4 regions of the Pseudomonas syringae pv. tagetis genome follow, and region 1 is predicted to be linked to each of the others. Evidence: predicted binding sites of a transcription regulator. Region 1 holds the regulator's gene; each other region holds the start of a gene.

Region 1 (4,128 bases):
TTTTCCGGCAAGCCGGCCAGCGCTGTGGACACGCACATCGAGCCGACGCTCGAAGAGCCGCCGCGTCCATTCGCATATACGCCGCCAGCCGCTGCAGAGCCGGCCGTTGGCCAGCGCGCCTACGACTCGATGCGCTCCGAACTGAATGGCCTGCGCGAGCTGCTGGAAGTCCAGCTCGGCTCCCTGGCCTGGAACCAGCTGCAGGGCAGTCGGCCGCAGCAGGCCAATCTGTGGCGTCGCCTGCAACGTGTCGGTCTGTCCGGCCCGTTGTCGCGCGATCTGCTCTCGATGATTCCGGAGATCGACGAGCCTCGTCAGGCCTGGCGCATGCTGCTGGCCCATCTGGCACGCATGATTGCTGTCCCGGACATCGAGCCGCTCGAAGAGGGTGGAGTGATTGCCATGGTCGGGCCTGCCGGCATGGGCAAGACCACCACGCTGGCCAAGCTGGCGGCGCGTTATGTGTTGAAGTACGGCCCGCAGAACATCGCGCTGGTCAGCATGGACAGCTTCCGCATCGGCGCACAGGAGCAACTCAAGACCCTTGGGCGCATCCTCAACGTGCCGGTCACTCATGTCGATCCTGGTCAGTCTCTGGTCCAGGCGCTGGAACCGCTGTTGCGCAAGCGCGTAGTGCTGATCGACACCGCCGGCCTGCAAGCCAGCGATCCGGCACTGCGCATGCAGCTGGAAAGTCTTGCAGGGCGCGGCATCAAGTCGCGTAACTATCTGGTCCTGGCAACCACCAGCCAGAAGCAGGTTCTGACAGCGGCTTATCACAGTTACAAACGTTGTGGCCTGGCCGGATGCATTCTGACCAAGCTTGATGAAACAGCCAGCCTCGGCGAAGTCCTGAGCCTGGCGATCAGTCATGAATTACCTGTGGCCTACCTTACGGACGGACCACGTATTCCTGATGACCTGCATACCCCGCGTCGTCATCAACTGGTAAGCCGCGCGGTGAGTGTGCAGATGCAGGATGAGCCTAGCGAGGAAGCAATGGCTGATATGTTTGCTGACCTCTATCACACCCCTGGCAAGAGAGTGGGTTAAGTGATGGATATTATTGGAATGTCCCTGCGTCAACGGTCTGCCAGGCAGTGTTCGTTTGTGAACGTGCAGCCCTCGATGTGGTTTCGGTCTACGCAAGACAAGGTAAAGAAATAACATGGGCAGCATGCATCCCGTACAGGTTATCGCGGTGACCGGTGGCAAAGGTGGCGTCGGTAAGACTAACGTGTCAGTGAATCTTTCACTGGCCCTTGCCGAGCTTGGCCGGCGCGTCATGCTGCTGGATGCCGATCTGGGTCTGGCCAATGTCGACGTTCTGCTTGGGCTGACGCCTAAACGTACACTGGCCGATGTGATAGAGGGTCGTTGTGAATTGCGCGACGTTCTGTTGCAGGGGCCAGGTGGGGTTCGTATCGTGCCTGCCGCCTCAGGCACCCAGAGCATGGTGCATCTGTCCCCGGCCCAGCATGCAGGGTTGATCCAGGCGTTCAGCGAGATTGGCGACAACCTCGATGTACTTGTGATCGACACGGCTGCCGGTATCGGTGAATCGGTGGTCAGCTTCGTGCGCGCCGCTCAGGAAGTGTTGCTGGTGGTGTGCGACGAGCCCACGTCGATCACCGATGCCTACGCCCTGATCAAGCTGCTCAATCGCGACTACGGCATGAACCGTTTCCGGGTCCTGGCCAACATGGCGCAGAGCCCTCAGGAAGGGCGCAACCTGTTCGCCAAACTCACCAAAGTAACGGACCGTTTTCTTGATGTTGCGCTGCAGTATGTAGGTGCCGTGCCGTACGACGAGTGCGTGCGCAAGGCCGTGCAGAAGCAGCGCGCCGTCTACGAAGCATTCCCGCGTTCCAAATGTGCACTGGCGTTCAAGGCCATTGCCCAGAAGGTTGATACCTGGCCGTTGCCAGCCAATCCGCGGGGCCATCTCGAGTTCTTCGTTGAGCGACTCGTTCACCAGACCAGTGCAGGGCCTGTGCAATGACTGCGAGCGGCTACCAGATGTACAGCAAGGCTTCCCGTAACTCACAGTACGAGTTGATCGAGCGTTATGCGCCATTGGTCAAGCGTATCGCTTATCATCTGCTGGCGCGCTTGCCGGCCAGTGTGCAGGTCGAGGATCTGATCCAGGCCGGCATGATCGGTCTGCTTGAAGTCTCGACCAAATACGATTCCACCAAGGGTGCGAGTTTCGAGACCTACGCCGGTATTCGCATCCGTGGTGCGATGCTGGATGAAGTGCGCAAAGGGGACTGGGCACCACGCTCGGTGCACCGCAATACCCGCATGGTCAGTGACGCAATTCGGGCAATTGAAGCTAAAACCGGTCGTGATGCTAAAGATCACGAGGTTGCGGCCGAACTCCAGTTGAGTCTCGATGATTATTACGGGATTTTGAACGACACCTTGGGCAGCCGCCTCTTCAGTTTCGACGACCTGCTTCAGGACGGCGATCACGAAGGGCTGCATGAGGATGGCGCAAGCGGTTCGCTTGAGCCGTCGCGCGACCTGGAAGACGAGCGCTTCCAGGCTGCGTTGGCCGATGCAATTGCCAACCTGCCAGAGCGCGAGCGTCTGGTGTTGGCGCTGTACTACGACGAAGAGCTGAACCTCAAGGAAATCGGAGAAGTTCTAGGGGTCAGCGAATCTCGGGTCAGTCAGTTACACAGCCAGTGCGCAGCTCGTTTGCGAGGGCGTTTGGGGGAGTGGCGAGCGCGTTGACAGATGCGGTGCGGCCTGTGGTCGCGCAGTATCTGCATACCGGCTGTGCAGAGCGTTACGTGGTAACAGGATAGACGAGTCAAAAGCCTGTCGGGCAGTGCCCTGATGGGCTTGTTGTTCAGGTCTTTGCCTGTTGTTGTGCCAAGCCCGTCGTCGTTTCGTACAGCCGGGGGTGTGCTGTGCCAGTATTGAGTGAACAGCGTGTTCAGGTGCTGAACGCGTTAAAGACTGCTTGGAGGTCGAATTGGACAAGAACATGAAAATCCTCATCGTTGATGACTTCTCAACGATGCGGCGGATCATCAAGAACCTTTTGCGTGATCTGGGGTTTACCAACACATCGGAAGCGGATGATGGTCTGACCGCATTGCCGATGCTGCAAAGCGGTGCCTTTGACTTTCTGGTGACGGACTGGAACATGCCTGGCATGTCCGGCATCGATCTGCTGCGCGAGGTCCGCAAGGACGATCGCCTCAAAAGCCTTCCCGTGCTGATGGTCACTGCCGAAGCCAAGCGTGAGCAGATCATTGAAGCTGCCCAGGCCGGGGTGAACGGTTATGTAGTCAAGCCATTCACGGCTCAAGCGCTGAAAGAGAAGATCGAAAAGATCTTTGAACGCGTCAATAGCTGATGCATGCCGCGAGGGCGCTATGGATAACAATGATTCGATGGCCGACTTTGAGTCGACCTTAAAAAGACACGCGCAGGAACTCGTCACCAGCCTTGAAAAAGGTCGCTTTGGTGACGCTGTGCAGCTGATCCATGAACTCAACCAGACACGCGACCGCGGCCTTTATCAGGAAGTGGGCAAGCTGACTCGTGAGCTGCACAGTGCAATCGTCAACTTTCACATCGATCCACACATGCCTCAAGCCGAGGAAGTGTCGCAGATCACGGACGCAACCGAGCGCCTGTCGTATGTGGTGAGGCTGACCGAGAATGCGGCCAACCGCACCATGGACCTGGTCGAGGAAAGTACGCCGCTCATGGCCGGTCTCAATTCCGATGCCAAGGCGCTGAGCGATGACTGGGGACGCTTCATGCGCCGCGAAATCGGTGCCGAGGAATTCCGTGAGCTGGCCAAGCGGGTCGATGGCTTCCTGACGCGTACCGAGCAGGAAACCCATAAGGTTTCCGGACACCTCAACGACATTCTGCTTGCCCAGGATTACCAGGACCTTACGGGTCAGGTCATCAAGCGCGTGACGCAACTGGTTACGGAAGTCGAAAGCAATCTGCTCAAACTGGTGCTCATGGCCAGTCATGTCGATCGCTTCGCAGGCATCGAACATGACGAACAATCCATCCTTGCTGAAAAAGATCCTAAAAAACATCTCGCCAAGGGTGAAGGTCCGCAGATTCATGCCGATAAACGTGAAGACGTCGTAT
Region 2 (4,128 bases), 520 kb from region 1:
GTGGGTTGCCGGTGAGCTGGTCGGTGGTAGCGACATCATTACCGAAATGATGGCTGACGGCTCGTTGCAGACGTTGGTCAAGGAAGCGTCCGCCGCCAAGGCCGAGTAAAGCCTCGCGCACAGCGTGGGCATGCAGCTTTGACGCTCTGCGTCAATTGGGGACGCAGAGCGTCGCACGATAGTCGAGATTATCGTTCCCTGCGCTCTAGTATGGTTTTACGCACAAGAAAAAGCCCGCTCTCGATTGAGGCGAGCTTTTTCATTGCAACGCGGTGGGTGAATCAGTCCCCCATCTGCGACTGCAGGTAGTTCTCTATACCGACTTTGACGATCAGACCCAGCTGGGTCTCGAGCCAGTCGATCTGTTCTTCCTTGGGCTCAAGGATGTCTTCAAGCAGTTCTCGGCTGCCAAAGTCACCGACCGTTTCGAAGTGAGCAATGGCCGCTTTCAGATCGGCCAGACCCTTTTGCTCTATCTTCAGGTCGCATTCCAGCATCTCTTTGGTGTGCTCACCAATCAGGATTTTGCCCAGGTCCTGCAGGTTGGGCAGACCTTCCAGAAACAGCGTGCGCTTGATCAGCTTGTCAGCGTACTTCATCGCGTGGATGGACTCATGATACTCATGGCCACCGAGTTTTTTCAGACCCCAATCTTCATACATGCGCGCATGCAAAAAGTACTGATTAATAGCGACCAGCTCGTTCCCGAGGATCTTGTTGAGATGCTGGATGACTGTGATGTCGCCTTTCATGTTCGAGGTCCTGCCGGTGGCTTGTGTATATAAGTGCCGAGTGTGAGCCGCACTTAATCGCCTGTCAAACCTAAGTGGTTGAATAATAAGTGAAATTAAATAGGAATAAGAATGTTTGAGTTCCGCATCTTGACGCTAAGCGCTTGAATTACAGGCATAAAAAAACCGGACAGGGTGTCCGGTTCTTTAAAAGAGAGGGTTCAGGCTGCTGAAAATTCTGCTGGATAGGCCAGCGATGCCTGAGTGGTTTGCAGTTCTGTCAGCGTGTCACGCACCACTTCCTTTGCCAGGCAGGCGCATTTTCCACATTTACTCGCAACACCCAGAGTTTCACGGACTTCACGATAACTGCAGCAGCCTTCCAGAATTGCATCCCGGATTTGACCGTCTGTGACACCTTGGCAGAGGCAAACATACATAAGCTATGGACCGTCGCTGGTTTATTGCTTGGTGCCCAGGAGCTTAATGTTAATGAGAATGCTTGTCAAAACTGTTTTGGGTTCGATTCAGGTAGAGCGATGAGTGGTCTGTTTCATGATGAGTGCATGCTTTCATACGCTCAAGGCAGGCCTGAAAAAACCGGCGCAAGGCCGGCTCATTCAGTGACGTATCGACTTTAATCGTCGAAGTCTTCCCAACCGCCCATCTCTTTCCAGCGGTTGACGATGCCGCAGAACAGCTCTGCAGTCTTCTCGGTATCGTAACGAGCCGAATGGGCCTCACGCCCGTCGAAATCGATTCCAGCGGCCTGACAGGCCTTGGCCAGGACGGTTTGACCGTAGGCCAGCCCGGCCAGGGTGGCGGTGTCGAAGCTTGAGAACGGATGAAACGGGTTGCGTTTCATGTCCATCCGCGCCACAGCGGCGTTGACGAAGCCGAGGTCGAAGCTGGCGTTGTGGCCGACCAGCACTGCGCGTTTGCAGCCATTGGCCTTGAGGGCCTTGCGCACGCCGCGGAAGATGTCGTTCATCGCGGTTTCTTCGCTGACCGCCATGCGCAGCGGGTGGTCGAGCTTGATGCCGGTGAACTCCAGCGCAGCGGCTTCGATGTTGGCACCTTCGAACGGCTCGACGCGGAAGAAATAGGTGTGTTCAGGGAACACGAAGCCTTTCTCGTCCATGCCGATGGTCACGGCGGCAATTTCCAGCAAGGCATCGGTGGCTGAATTGAAACCGCCGGTTTCTACGTCGACGACCACGGGCAGGTAACCCCGAAAGCGGGCTGCCATCGGGTGACGGGAACCGCCGCCACCGCCGTGGCCTTCGTGTTCGTCGTCAAAATGATCTTCACTCACGCGTGTTCCTCCAGACGCCAGCGCAGTTTTTCACCAGCGCGCAGCGGGATAACAGTCAACTCGCCAAACGGCAGGCTGGCAGGGGCGGTCCACTCGTCACGCACCAGCGTGATGGTGTCCTGATTGGCTGGCAAGCCGTAGAACGCCGGACCGTGAAGGCTGGCAAAGCCTTCCAGCTTGTCCAGAGCGTTACGCTGCTCGAAAGCTTCGGCATACAGTTCGATCGCCGCGTAGGCGGTGTAGCACCCGGCGCAACCGCAAGCGTTTTCCTTGGCATGCTGGGCATGCGGCGCCGAATCGGTACCCAGGAAGAACTTGCCGCTGCCGCTGGTGGCCGCGTCGAGCAAGGAAGCCTGATGCGTATTGCGCTTGAGAATCGGCAGGCAGTAGAAGTGCGGGCGAATTCCGCCGACCAGCATGTGGTTGCGGTTGTACAACAGGTGATGCGCGGTGATGGTTGCCGCGACATTGGCTGAGGCTTCGTTGACGAACTGTACCGCTTCACCGGTGGTGATGTGTTCAAACACCACTTTCAAGTTCGGAAAACGCTCGACTACACGACGCAGATGTTCATCGATGAAAACCTTTTCACGATCGAACACGTCGATTTCGCCCCGTGTCACTTCCCCGTGCACCAGTAGCAGCATGCCAACTTCGGCCATGGTCTCGAGGGCAGGGAAGATCTTGTCGATGCTGGTGACACCGGAATCGGAATTGGTGGTCGCGCCGGCCGGATACAATTTGGCGGCGTGGACGAAGCCACTGGCCTTTGCCGTACGAATGTCTTGCGGCGTGGTCTGGTCGGTGAGGTAGAGCACCATCAACGGCTCGAAGCGGCTACCGGCCGGACGTGCAGCCAGAATGCGCTGACGATAGGCATCGGCTTGCTGCGCGTTGCGTACCGGAGGCACGAGGTTGGGCATGATGATTGCGCGGCCAAAAGTTCGCGCTACGTCGGCAACGGTATGAGGCAAGACAGCTCCGTCACGGAGGTGAATGTGCCAGTCGTCGGGACGCAGGAGGGTCAGGCGGTCAGACATTGGGGATTCCAGGCGGGTCAAACTCGCTGGGAATGCTACCGGAAAAGACTCTCTCAGGCATCCGCTATCAAGTTTTGCACGAAGTTACCGATAGCCCCCTTGTCAGTCAGTCATTTTTGTTTCGCGTTCATTTCCAGTGGAGCCTCCCGTGCGCCAGCGATATTTAGCCTTGCTCAGCATGTTTGCCAGCCTCCCGGCGATGGCTATCAGTTTCCAGACACGTCTGGAGAGCATCGAGTGGAAGGTCGAAGGCGATCAGTTCGAATGCCGCCTGACTCAGCCGATCACCGACTTCGGTGCCGGTGAGTTCGTGCGCCGGGCGGGTGAGCAGGCGACGTTTCGCCTCAAGGCTTCATACAACGTGCTGGGCAACGGTTCCGCGACCCTGCTGGCCGCTGCGGCGCCCTGGCAACCGGGGCGCGGTGATATCAACCTGGGATCGGTGCGCGTCAGCAATGGCGACATACCCTTCAATACCTCCCAGGCCCAGGCTGGTCGTCTGATCAGTGGCCTGATGGACGGACGCAGCCCGCTCATTCGCCACTACACCCGTGACGGCGGTCAGATGGAAGTGCGCTTGCTGCCAGTCAAGTTCAGCAAGGCGTTCAGCGATTACCAGGCGTGTACGGCCAAGCTGCTGCCAATGAACTTCGATCAGATCAAACAGGCCGAAGTAGGGTTTCCCGGTGGCGGGATCGAACTGGATGCCCGTGCCAAAGCGCGTCTGGACAACATGGTGGCCTACTTAAAGGCCGACCCGACCGTGAATCGTATCGAGCTGGACGGCCATTCGGACAACAGTGGCAATCGTCTTACCAACCGTGACCTGTCCCGCCGCCGTGCGCTGGCGGTCATGGATTATCTCAAGGCTCAGGGCGTACCCGAGCAGCAAATCACCCTGCGTTTTCACGGTGAACGCTACCCGCTGGTGCCTAACACCAATGAAGCCAATCGTGCACGCAATCGCCGTGTGAATGTACATCTGGAGCGTGTTGCGCCCGATGAACGTCCGGTGCCGGTAGCCTCTTCGGCCAGCGCAGCA
Region 3 (4,128 bases), 1.4 Mb from region 1:
GGCGTTTTACGGCATTGACGAAGTCCTCGTCACCTTCGCCCAGCAGATTGCCCATGACCATTGCATGCGCATGCTGGAAGTCCTTGGGGGTAAGGACGTCCGGGTGGGTGTCGACCCAGAGCACTGCAAGGTCGCCGTCGTAGCGTTCGTTCAGATAGGCGAATGGCGCCAGATCGACCAGACAATCGCCACCCAGAACCACCAGCCGATCCTGCTGATGCCGGTCGATCAGTCGCCGCGCAAGGTCAAGCTGCGCCAGCAGCGCATGGCGGGCAATAATGTTGTTTTGCAGTTCCAGTGGTTGATCATCCGGTTCGGTTACGTCCACTTGTTCTACAGGCCCTGTCGCGTCCGGTGCCAGCCATGCAAGCAACTGTGCGCCAAAATGGTAAGGCGCGTTGTTGCCGCCTTGCCATTGGGGAAAGATCAGTCGCAGGGTTTTATCGGAGTGGGTATTCATTGAGGTTTTCCTTCGTCACCGTTCCTGGGTACGGCGCGCAGCAAGCGCCGTCAGCATGGCAGTGATACTGATTGGCGTGGGTGCAGTGCGCTTTGCCAGGACAGCCAATCGCTGTGCCGAAAGCGCCAATCGCCTTATCGTGGCCCCAAGAGCTGCTGAGGAGAGATGCCATAGGCATTTTTGAAGGCGCGGCTGAAATGCGAGAGGTTGGTAAAGCCGAAGTTCAACGCAGCATCACTGACTCGGCGAACATGGCGCTTGAGCAATGCGTCATGGCACGCCGAAAGTCTTTGCTGCCAGAGCCAGCGAATGGCTGTCGTGCCTTGCTGTGCGAACAATCGATTGAGCGTGCGTGGCGAAACGTGCGTCGCCAGGGCAATGCTGTCGGCCGTCAGGCCCGTGTCGGACAGGTTATTCAGCAGGAACTGCTTGATGCGTCGCAACTGTTGCAGTTGATGAGAATCACGCCGGATATCAGTGTCGCCTAACACCGAGTCGAAAGCCGTGGCCAGTACGTCCAGCAGTGATGCATTGAGCCTTTTGCTCAGCGGGTCCGATAAATCCTCTGTGCTCCAGGTTTCGCTCATCAAGGTGCCGGCCACACGGCCCAACGCCGAACGACCGGGCAGTGTTCTGCATACCTGTCGCTCGGCATTCGGGATGTGTTGCAGCAACAGCTTGCGCGGCACAGCCAGCACGATTTGATCATCACCTTCGGGGTAACGGCAAGCGTACGGTTGGGCGCTATCGTAAAGGACGATATCGCCTGCGCCTTGCCGGGACTCCCTGCCGTTCTGGGCGACGAGCGCGTCGCGACACAAAGAGAGCGTGACGAGGAAGTGATCACTTTCCCTGTCCTGTTGCAACCGCCGGTAATGAAGTGGAGATGACTGAATCCGGGTAAAGGTAATGCCACTTCGATCCCTGACGTTCAGGGTTCCGGCGAACGGTGCTTCGCTCAGCGGCTGGCTTGCGACCAGGCCGTACGTCGAGCTCACAACCTCCTGCCAGACGTCGAAACGATCCTCGGATCGCAGTGGTTCGGCTGAGAAAATGATGGCCATGTCTGCCCCTGTAACGAGCGTTTTCTAACGAAGTGATCGCAGACAGGTTATCAGACATTGATTCAGGGCAAGACCCGCGCACTGACTGTGTTCCACGGTGGCGAAAATAATTTATATATCGGTGATCCAGCCGATATATCCCTACGTATGCAGCGCTCTGCTTACCCAAGCCTTCTAGAACAGGAGTTCCATGGACCCGCGCCTTGCTGGACTTTCCTTTTTGCTCACCCTGGGATGGACCGGTGCCGTGATTCTCGTCATCTGGTTCTACGCCTGATTGCGCGGTGGTGCTCAGCGTGGGGAGGAGGGGACGAAGTATTTTTTTACCGGTGATCGGGCCGACCGCACGTCTGTATTCATAAGATGGCTAAATAGTGGCGCTAAAGCTGACCTGTTTCAAGCCGATGTGAATACAAAGGCTTCTTGCCAATGAGCTTGCGTTGTTTCATCCGCCGTTGATGAACTGAGAGTTTGCGCTATGGAAGGCATTGAGAAAGACGATTAACCGGCTTGATCGGCAGGCACCATAGTCCACGCATGCAGAAGCGTTCGACGCGGCCCGCAGAGACCGGCGCTTCATAACAATACTTCCATAGATGCTGACTCGCAGAGACTTTTACATGTCGACCACAATTGAGAACACCCCCGGGGATCGGGCCGCGCTAGAGCTGGACCTCCACTCGCTGATGACGGCCATTGATCGCTCGCAGGCGATGATCGAATTCGATCTCGAAGGTAACATCCTGCGGGCCAATACCAATTTTCTGGATTGCGTCGGGTATCGGCTGGACGAAGTTCAGGGTCGGCATCACCGGATGTTCTGCACGCCGGAACATGCCTCCAGCGTCGAATATGCGACATTCTGGGAAAAACTGGGCAAAGGTGCTTTTGACGAAGGTCAGTACAAGCGCCTGGGCAAGAACGGTCGCGAGATCTGGCTGCAGGCAACCTACAACCCGATCTTCGACGAACTGGGTAATCCATTCAAAGTCGTAAAATTTGCCACTGATGTCACTCAACAGCGCAAAGCCAATGCCGAGTATGAAGGCAAGGTCGCGGCGATCGATCGTTCGCAGGGCGTCATCGAGTTTGATCTGAACGGTCGGGTGCTTAATGCCAACGAAAACTTCCTCAAGGTGCTTGGCTATCGTCTGGATGAGATACAAGGCCAGCATCACCGCATGTTCTGCGAAGAAGACTACCTGAACAGCCCTGCCTACCGCGCGTTCTGGGCCAAGCTGGAGCGTGGCGAATATGACTCCGGCGAGTACAAGCGTATCGGCAAGAACGGTCGCGAGCTCTGGATCAGCGCCACTTACAACCCGATCTTTGACCCTGACGGTCGTCCCTACAAGGTTGTGAAGTTTGCCAACGATGTCACCGAGAGTCGCGCCCGTCAGGCCGAGTCCGCTGGCAAGGTCACGGCTATCGAGCGCTCTCAGGCGGTCATCGAGTTCGATCTGACCGGTAAAGTGCTGCATGCCAATCGCAATTTTCTGGCGGTATTCGGCTACGACCTGGAAGACGTTGTCGGCGAACACCACCGGATGTTTTGTTCCGAAGAGTTCGTCAGCAGCCTTGAGTATCGCGAACTCTGGGAAAAGCTCGGGCGTGGCGAATACGACGCCAACGAGTACAAGCGCAAGCGCAAGGACGGCAAGGAAATCTGGATTCAGGCCACCTACAACCCGATCTTCGATGCGCAGGGCAAACCCTACAAGATCGTCAAGTTCGCGCTCGACGTGACCAGCGCCAAGGAAACCAGCGTCGAGGACCAGGGCAAGGTGAATGCCATCGACCGCGCCCAAGCCGTTATCGAGTTCGACATGGCTGGCAACATCATCACCGCCAATGCCAACTTCCTCAAAGCGCTGGGTTATGGCCTGCTGGAGATCAAAGGCAAGCATCACCGTATTTTCTGTGAGGAAGAGTACGTGCGCGGCACCGAGTACCGTGAGTTCTGGCACGGGCTGGGGCAGGGCGAGTTCTACTCCGGGCGCTTCATGCGGGTCAGCAAGTATGGGCAGAAGATCTGGATTCAGGCGACGTACAGCCCGATTTTCGACCATGACGGCTTGCCGTTCAAAGTGGTGAAATTCGCCACTGACATTACCCGTCAGGTCGAGATGGAGCAGGCGATAGAGGCCAAGACCCGCGCCATGGGCGACTCGGTGAAAGCACTGATGACCGCCATTTCCTACGTCGCACAAAGTACCGAGACGGCCACCGATCTGGCCAGAATGACGCGTGAGCAGGCCAGTTCCGGCTCGCAGACGCTGGTCAAGGCGTCCGACGCGATGGGCATGATTGCCAAGTCCGCCGAGGGCATTCAGGACATCATTCAGCTGATCAGCGAGATCGCCAGTCAGACCAACATGCTGGCCTTCAACGCGGCCATCGAAGCGGCCAGGGCCGGTGAGCATGGCCTGGGCTTTTCGGTAGTCGCCGACGAGGTGCGCAAGCTGGCCGAGAAGTCCTCGCGCGCGACCAAGGAAATCAACAAGCTGATTCTGGAAACCGTCAGCCGTATAGAGTCAGGCAACGAGATTTCGCGCAGTGCCGGCGAAGCCTTCGAACATATCGTGGAAGGCGTGATGCAGACCA
Region 4 (4,128 bases), 890 kb from region 1:
CTGGCGTGGAATCAGGGCGCCTCGCCATTACGCATGGTATTGATCGGCGTAGGGGTGTCGGCTCTGCTGGCTGCGGTGACGACGTTCATTCTGGTGTTCAGCCCGTTGACAACCACCTTGTCGGCTTACGTCTGGCTGACCGGGAGCGTGTATGGTGCAAGTTGGCCGGAACCCCGCGTGCTGGCAGGCTGGCTGTTGTTGACACTGCCGTTGCTGGTGCTGCTCGCTCGCCAGCTGCGCATGCAGCAACTCGATGACGGTCTGGCGCTGGGCATAGGCGTCAGGGTGCAATGGCTGCGCGCCGGACTGCTGCTGGTGAGCGTTGCGCTTGCAGGCCTGGCGGTCGCATGGGGCGGGGCAATTGCCTTTGTTGGCTTGATTGCGCCGCATATTGCCAAACGCCTGATGCCGCCGGGGTTTACCGGTCAGGCGCTGATGTCGGCGCTGGTTGGTGCAGACCTGGTCATGCTTGCCGATCTTGCCGGGCGTACGCTGTTCCTGCCGCTGGATCTGCCTGCAGGGATTTTTGTCGCGGTGCTGGGCACGCCGTTTTTTCTGTATCTATTGATTAACCAGCGGCATTAAGGAAATACGGATGGCGTCAATCGCAACCCACGACCTGACCCTGAGCTACCAACGGCAGGTGATCATCGACAGCCTGGATCTGCAATTGCCTGCAGGCCAGGTAACCGTGCTGATCGGCAGTAACGGTTGCGGCAAAAGTACCTTGCTGAAATCCCTCGCGCGTCTGCTCAAGCCACAGCAGGGCAGCGTAGTGCTCAACGGTACAGACATCCATCAGAAGTCCACCGCCACAGTAGCGCGTGAACTGGCGATTCTGCCGCAAATGCCCAGCGCTCCGGAAGGCATCAGCGTGCGTCAGCTGGTGGCGCTGGGCCGTTATCCTTACCAGAACTGGATGCAGCAATGGTCCGTTCAGGATGAAGCCATGGTCGAGCGAGCGCTGGCCCAGACCGACATGCAGGCGTTGGCTGACAGGCCCGTCGATGCGCTGTCGGGCGGCCAGCGTCAGCGCGCGTGGATCGCCATGACGCTGGCGCAGGATACCGATATCGTATTGCTTGACGAGCCCACGACCTTTCTCGACCTGGCTCACCAGATCGAAGTGCTGGACTTGTTGCGCGACCTCAATCGGCAAGAAGGCAAAACCATCATCATGGTCCTGCATGACCTGAATCTGGCCTGCCGTTATGCCGATCACATGGTCGCTGTCCACGAGCGCACCGCCTTCGCTCAGGGGCGTCCGGCCGACATCCTCAGTGAAGCGCTGGTCAAGCAGGTCTTTGGCCTCAATTGCCGGATTATCGCCGATCCATTCTTTGGTACACCGTTGTGCATTCCCTTTGGCAGGGAACTGCCGCAATGAGTCTGGTGCACGCTTTCACCGAGTCCGAATGGGCGCTGCTGTCCGGGGCGCTGCAGCTCAGGCAGGCAAGTGACCGCGATCCTCGCTCGTTATCGCCCCGCGCCCTGCTGGACGAGGAGGTGTGCGAACAAGTGCTCGAGACGTTAGGGCCTGTCATCGGCTCTCCGACGCAGGCAATCACCGCATCACTGCTGGCCAAGCGCTTCTCCTTCCTGAGCACGGGTGCCTGTCTGTACGCCATGTCGGTCTACGACAAGGGTTTGATCCTGTCGCTGGACAACAGCGTTATCGAATACGCACACGATGACGGCCTGTGGACCTCTTCAATGCCCTTGATCGATGTGACGCCTGTGGGTTATGAACCCGGCACTCGCGAGGCGTGGAGGGAGCTCATCGTCGCAACATTGTTCCGCGAACTGCTGCAGCCATTGTGGGAAACCTTCAACCGCGTCACCGGCATATCCCGGCGCATCCTCTGGGAAAACACAGCCGTACGCGTCTATTCGCTGTACGACAAACGCATGGAAAAGATTCAGGACCCGGCAATTCGGCAGCGCTATGAGGGCGACTTCGACTGGCTGCTGAATCAGGCAGACCCAGCATTGTTCGGCCTGAACTACAACCCGTTGAAACACTTCCGGCGTCCCCCCGTTTTGCTGGAAGCCGAAGGCAAAAGCGTCCGTTTTCGTCGAACCTGCTGCTTCTATTACGACGCCAGCAACCCTGTCGAGTATTGCTCGACCTGTCCGTTACTGAGGCCCAGGAAATCCCGATGAACAAGCACATTGCACACCGCCAGCAACCGCTGAGCAACGCCGTCATAGAGCAATACCGGGGCATTGCGTCCTCCACCATCGGTCACCTGACCGACCGTGGTTATCTGCCCGGGATCAGACCGTTGTTCGAAGGTGCCCGGCTGGTCGGTAACGTCGTCACGGTCAAAGTACAATTGCCCGAAGGCAGCATTTTGCGCGATGCACTGCTGAACAGCCTGTCCGGCGATGTGCTGGTGATCGAGTGCATCGGCGACCCGCATTGTGCCTGCTGGGGCGAGCTGCGTACCCTGGCCGGACTTATCAAGGGGCTGGCCGGCGTCATCGTTTCAGGCGCCGTGACCGATGTCTCCGCCCTGCGCGAACATCGCCTGCCGGTGTTCAGCCGGGGAATCAGCGCCGTGACCACGCGAAGCCTGGGGGAGAGCGGCGAGCTTAATGGGCCGATCGATATTGGTGGGGTCATTGTCAATCCGGGAGACATTGCCATCGGTGATGACGACGGCGTGTTTATCCTCAATGCGCAGCAGGCGAGCGAGCTATTGCCTGGTTTACTGGCGAAAGAGCTCGCGGACAGGGAGCGGCGAGAGGAGCTTCTGGGACGCCTGACCAAGGGGTGAGAATTCTGCAGCCAATGAGTGCATGTCATCGAGCAGCGATGCGTTTTTGAGTAAACCTGACAGACGTTACGTACAGCGCCTGGAATTCGTTGAGCCGTGTTTCAGCCCTTGTTCAGATCAAGAGAACATTGACAGCCGGCTTTCAACTTCATTCCGTAAATTTTTACAATTATTCACCCTGTGATAAACGTTATCGCCTTGGCAAATAGTCAGCTTGGATCCTAAATAAAATTTTAGAATGTATACCCGGCTTTTCCGACCTTTAGTTGACTAAAGCGCTAAAGGTTTCGATGTGACGACCGATGAAGTTTGCAAGCCCAAACTGTCCCGGATAGCCACAATGTTCAACTCTCATTTGAAAAACACCAACAAGGCATTGGAGCGCCGTCTCGCCATGCTTGAGCAAGCGGGGCAAGTCTTGAACCTGGAGACCGTTGCCGCTGTTCTGGATGGCGCGGGCAACGTGCAGACAGTCAATGCGTTGTTCGAGACAGAGCTGAGCTATTCACAAGCCGAGATTGCGGGACGCAGCCTCACCGAACTGAGCCCGCCAGAACTGAGCGGCGATGTTCACCAGAAGCGCGCACTGGCGGCGATCCGGGATGGCAAGCATTTCAGCGGCACGCTGCGGCTGGTCAGTAAAACAGGGGCAAGGGTGTGGCTGAGGACCGTGGTCGTACCCTTTAAAAATGAAACGGGCGGCATCGAGCAGATCACCCTGTACTCGAGCGTTCTGACACGAACGATTGAAGCCTCACGAGAAAACGAAGCCCTCGTGAACGCCCTGCAACGCTCCACTGCCGTTATCGATTTCACCCTCGATGGAATTGTCATATCCGCCAATGACAATTTCCTGAAAGCGATGGGTTACGAGTTGAATCAGATAAAGGGAAAACACCATAAGATTTTCTGTTTGCCTGAAGAATCCAGCTCCGAGGCATACACTCTGTTTTGGGAGAGACTGCGCCGGGGTGAGTTCATCGTTGACCGTTTCCGGCGAATTGACAAAGCCGGGCGTGATGTATGGCTGGAAGCGTCCTATAACCCTATTACCGATGCCAACGGCAAGCTTTATAAAATTGCCAAGTTTGCAACAGTCATTACTGAGCAGGTTGAGCGTGAGAAAGCTGTCGCCGAAGCGTCGGAGATGGCTTATCAAACATCTATCGATACGGACGGCAGCGCACAGCAAGGCAGAAAAGTAATCAAGGATACGCTGCAGATGCTGGGCCAACTGACGATTTCGATGGAAGAGGCCACGCGTGGCATCGAGGCACTGGACTCGCAAAGCCAGGTGATCGGAACGATCATAAAAACCATCAGCGGAATCGCCGAGCAAACCAATTTG

The links. The regulator FliA, encoded in region 1, starts transcription of late flagellar genes. The targets are predictions, from matches to a motif close to CTAAAGTTTNNNNNNNNNNNGCCGNTAA.
Region 2: the regulator FliA is predicted to act here: its motif matches at 3,153-3,180, upstream of MME58_RS19940 (flagellar protein MotY).
Region 3: the regulator FliA is predicted to act here: its motif matches at 1,905-1,932, upstream of MME58_RS11605 (methyl-accepting chemotaxis protein).
Region 4: the regulator FliA is predicted to act here: its motif matches at 3,059-3,086, upstream of MME58_RS13635 (methyl-accepting chemotaxis protein).

The regions. Positions count from the first base shown of each region.
Region 1 is NZ_CP092923.1:3,971,781-3,975,908, reverse strand. Features, by position in the region: gene flhF (flagellar biosynthesis GTPase FlhF) at 1-1,053, shown strand, start outside; gene fleN (flagellar synthesis regulator FleN) at 1,169-2,002, shown strand; gene fliA (RNA polymerase sigma factor FliA) at 1,999-2,739, shown strand; gene MME58_RS17600 (chemotaxis response regulator CheY) at 2,996-3,370, shown strand; gene MME58_RS17595 (protein phosphatase CheZ) at 3,390-4,128, shown strand, end outside.
Region 2 is NZ_CP092923.1:4,492,341-4,496,468, reverse strand. Features, by position in the region: gene grxD (Grx4 family monothiol glutaredoxin) at 1-109, shown strand, start outside; gene bfr (bacterioferritin) at 282-752, opposite strand; gene MME58_RS19955 (bacterioferritin-associated ferredoxin) at 953-1,171, opposite strand; gene rnt (ribonuclease T) at 1,369-2,046, opposite strand; gene pyrC (dihydroorotase) at 2,043-3,086, opposite strand; gene MME58_RS19940 (flagellar protein MotY) at 3,235-4,128, shown strand, end outside.
Region 3 is NZ_CP092923.1:2,568,331-2,572,458, forward strand. Features, by position in the region: gene MME58_RS11595 (arginase family protein) at 1-460, opposite strand, end outside; gene MME58_RS11600 (AraC-like ligand-binding domain-containing protein) at 595-1,524, opposite strand; gene MME58_RS11605 (methyl-accepting chemotaxis protein) at 2,145-4,128, shown strand, end outside.
Region 4 is NZ_CP092923.1:3,078,052-3,082,179, forward strand. Features, by position in the region: gene MME58_RS13615 (FecCD family ABC transporter permease) at 1-585, shown strand, start outside; gene MME58_RS13620 (ABC transporter ATP-binding protein) at 596-1,387, shown strand; gene MME58_RS13625 (IucA/IucC family C-terminal-domain containing protein) at 1,384-2,163, shown strand; gene MME58_RS13630 (RraA family protein) at 2,160-2,780, shown strand; gene MME58_RS13635 (methyl-accepting chemotaxis protein) at 3,121-4,128, shown strand, end outside.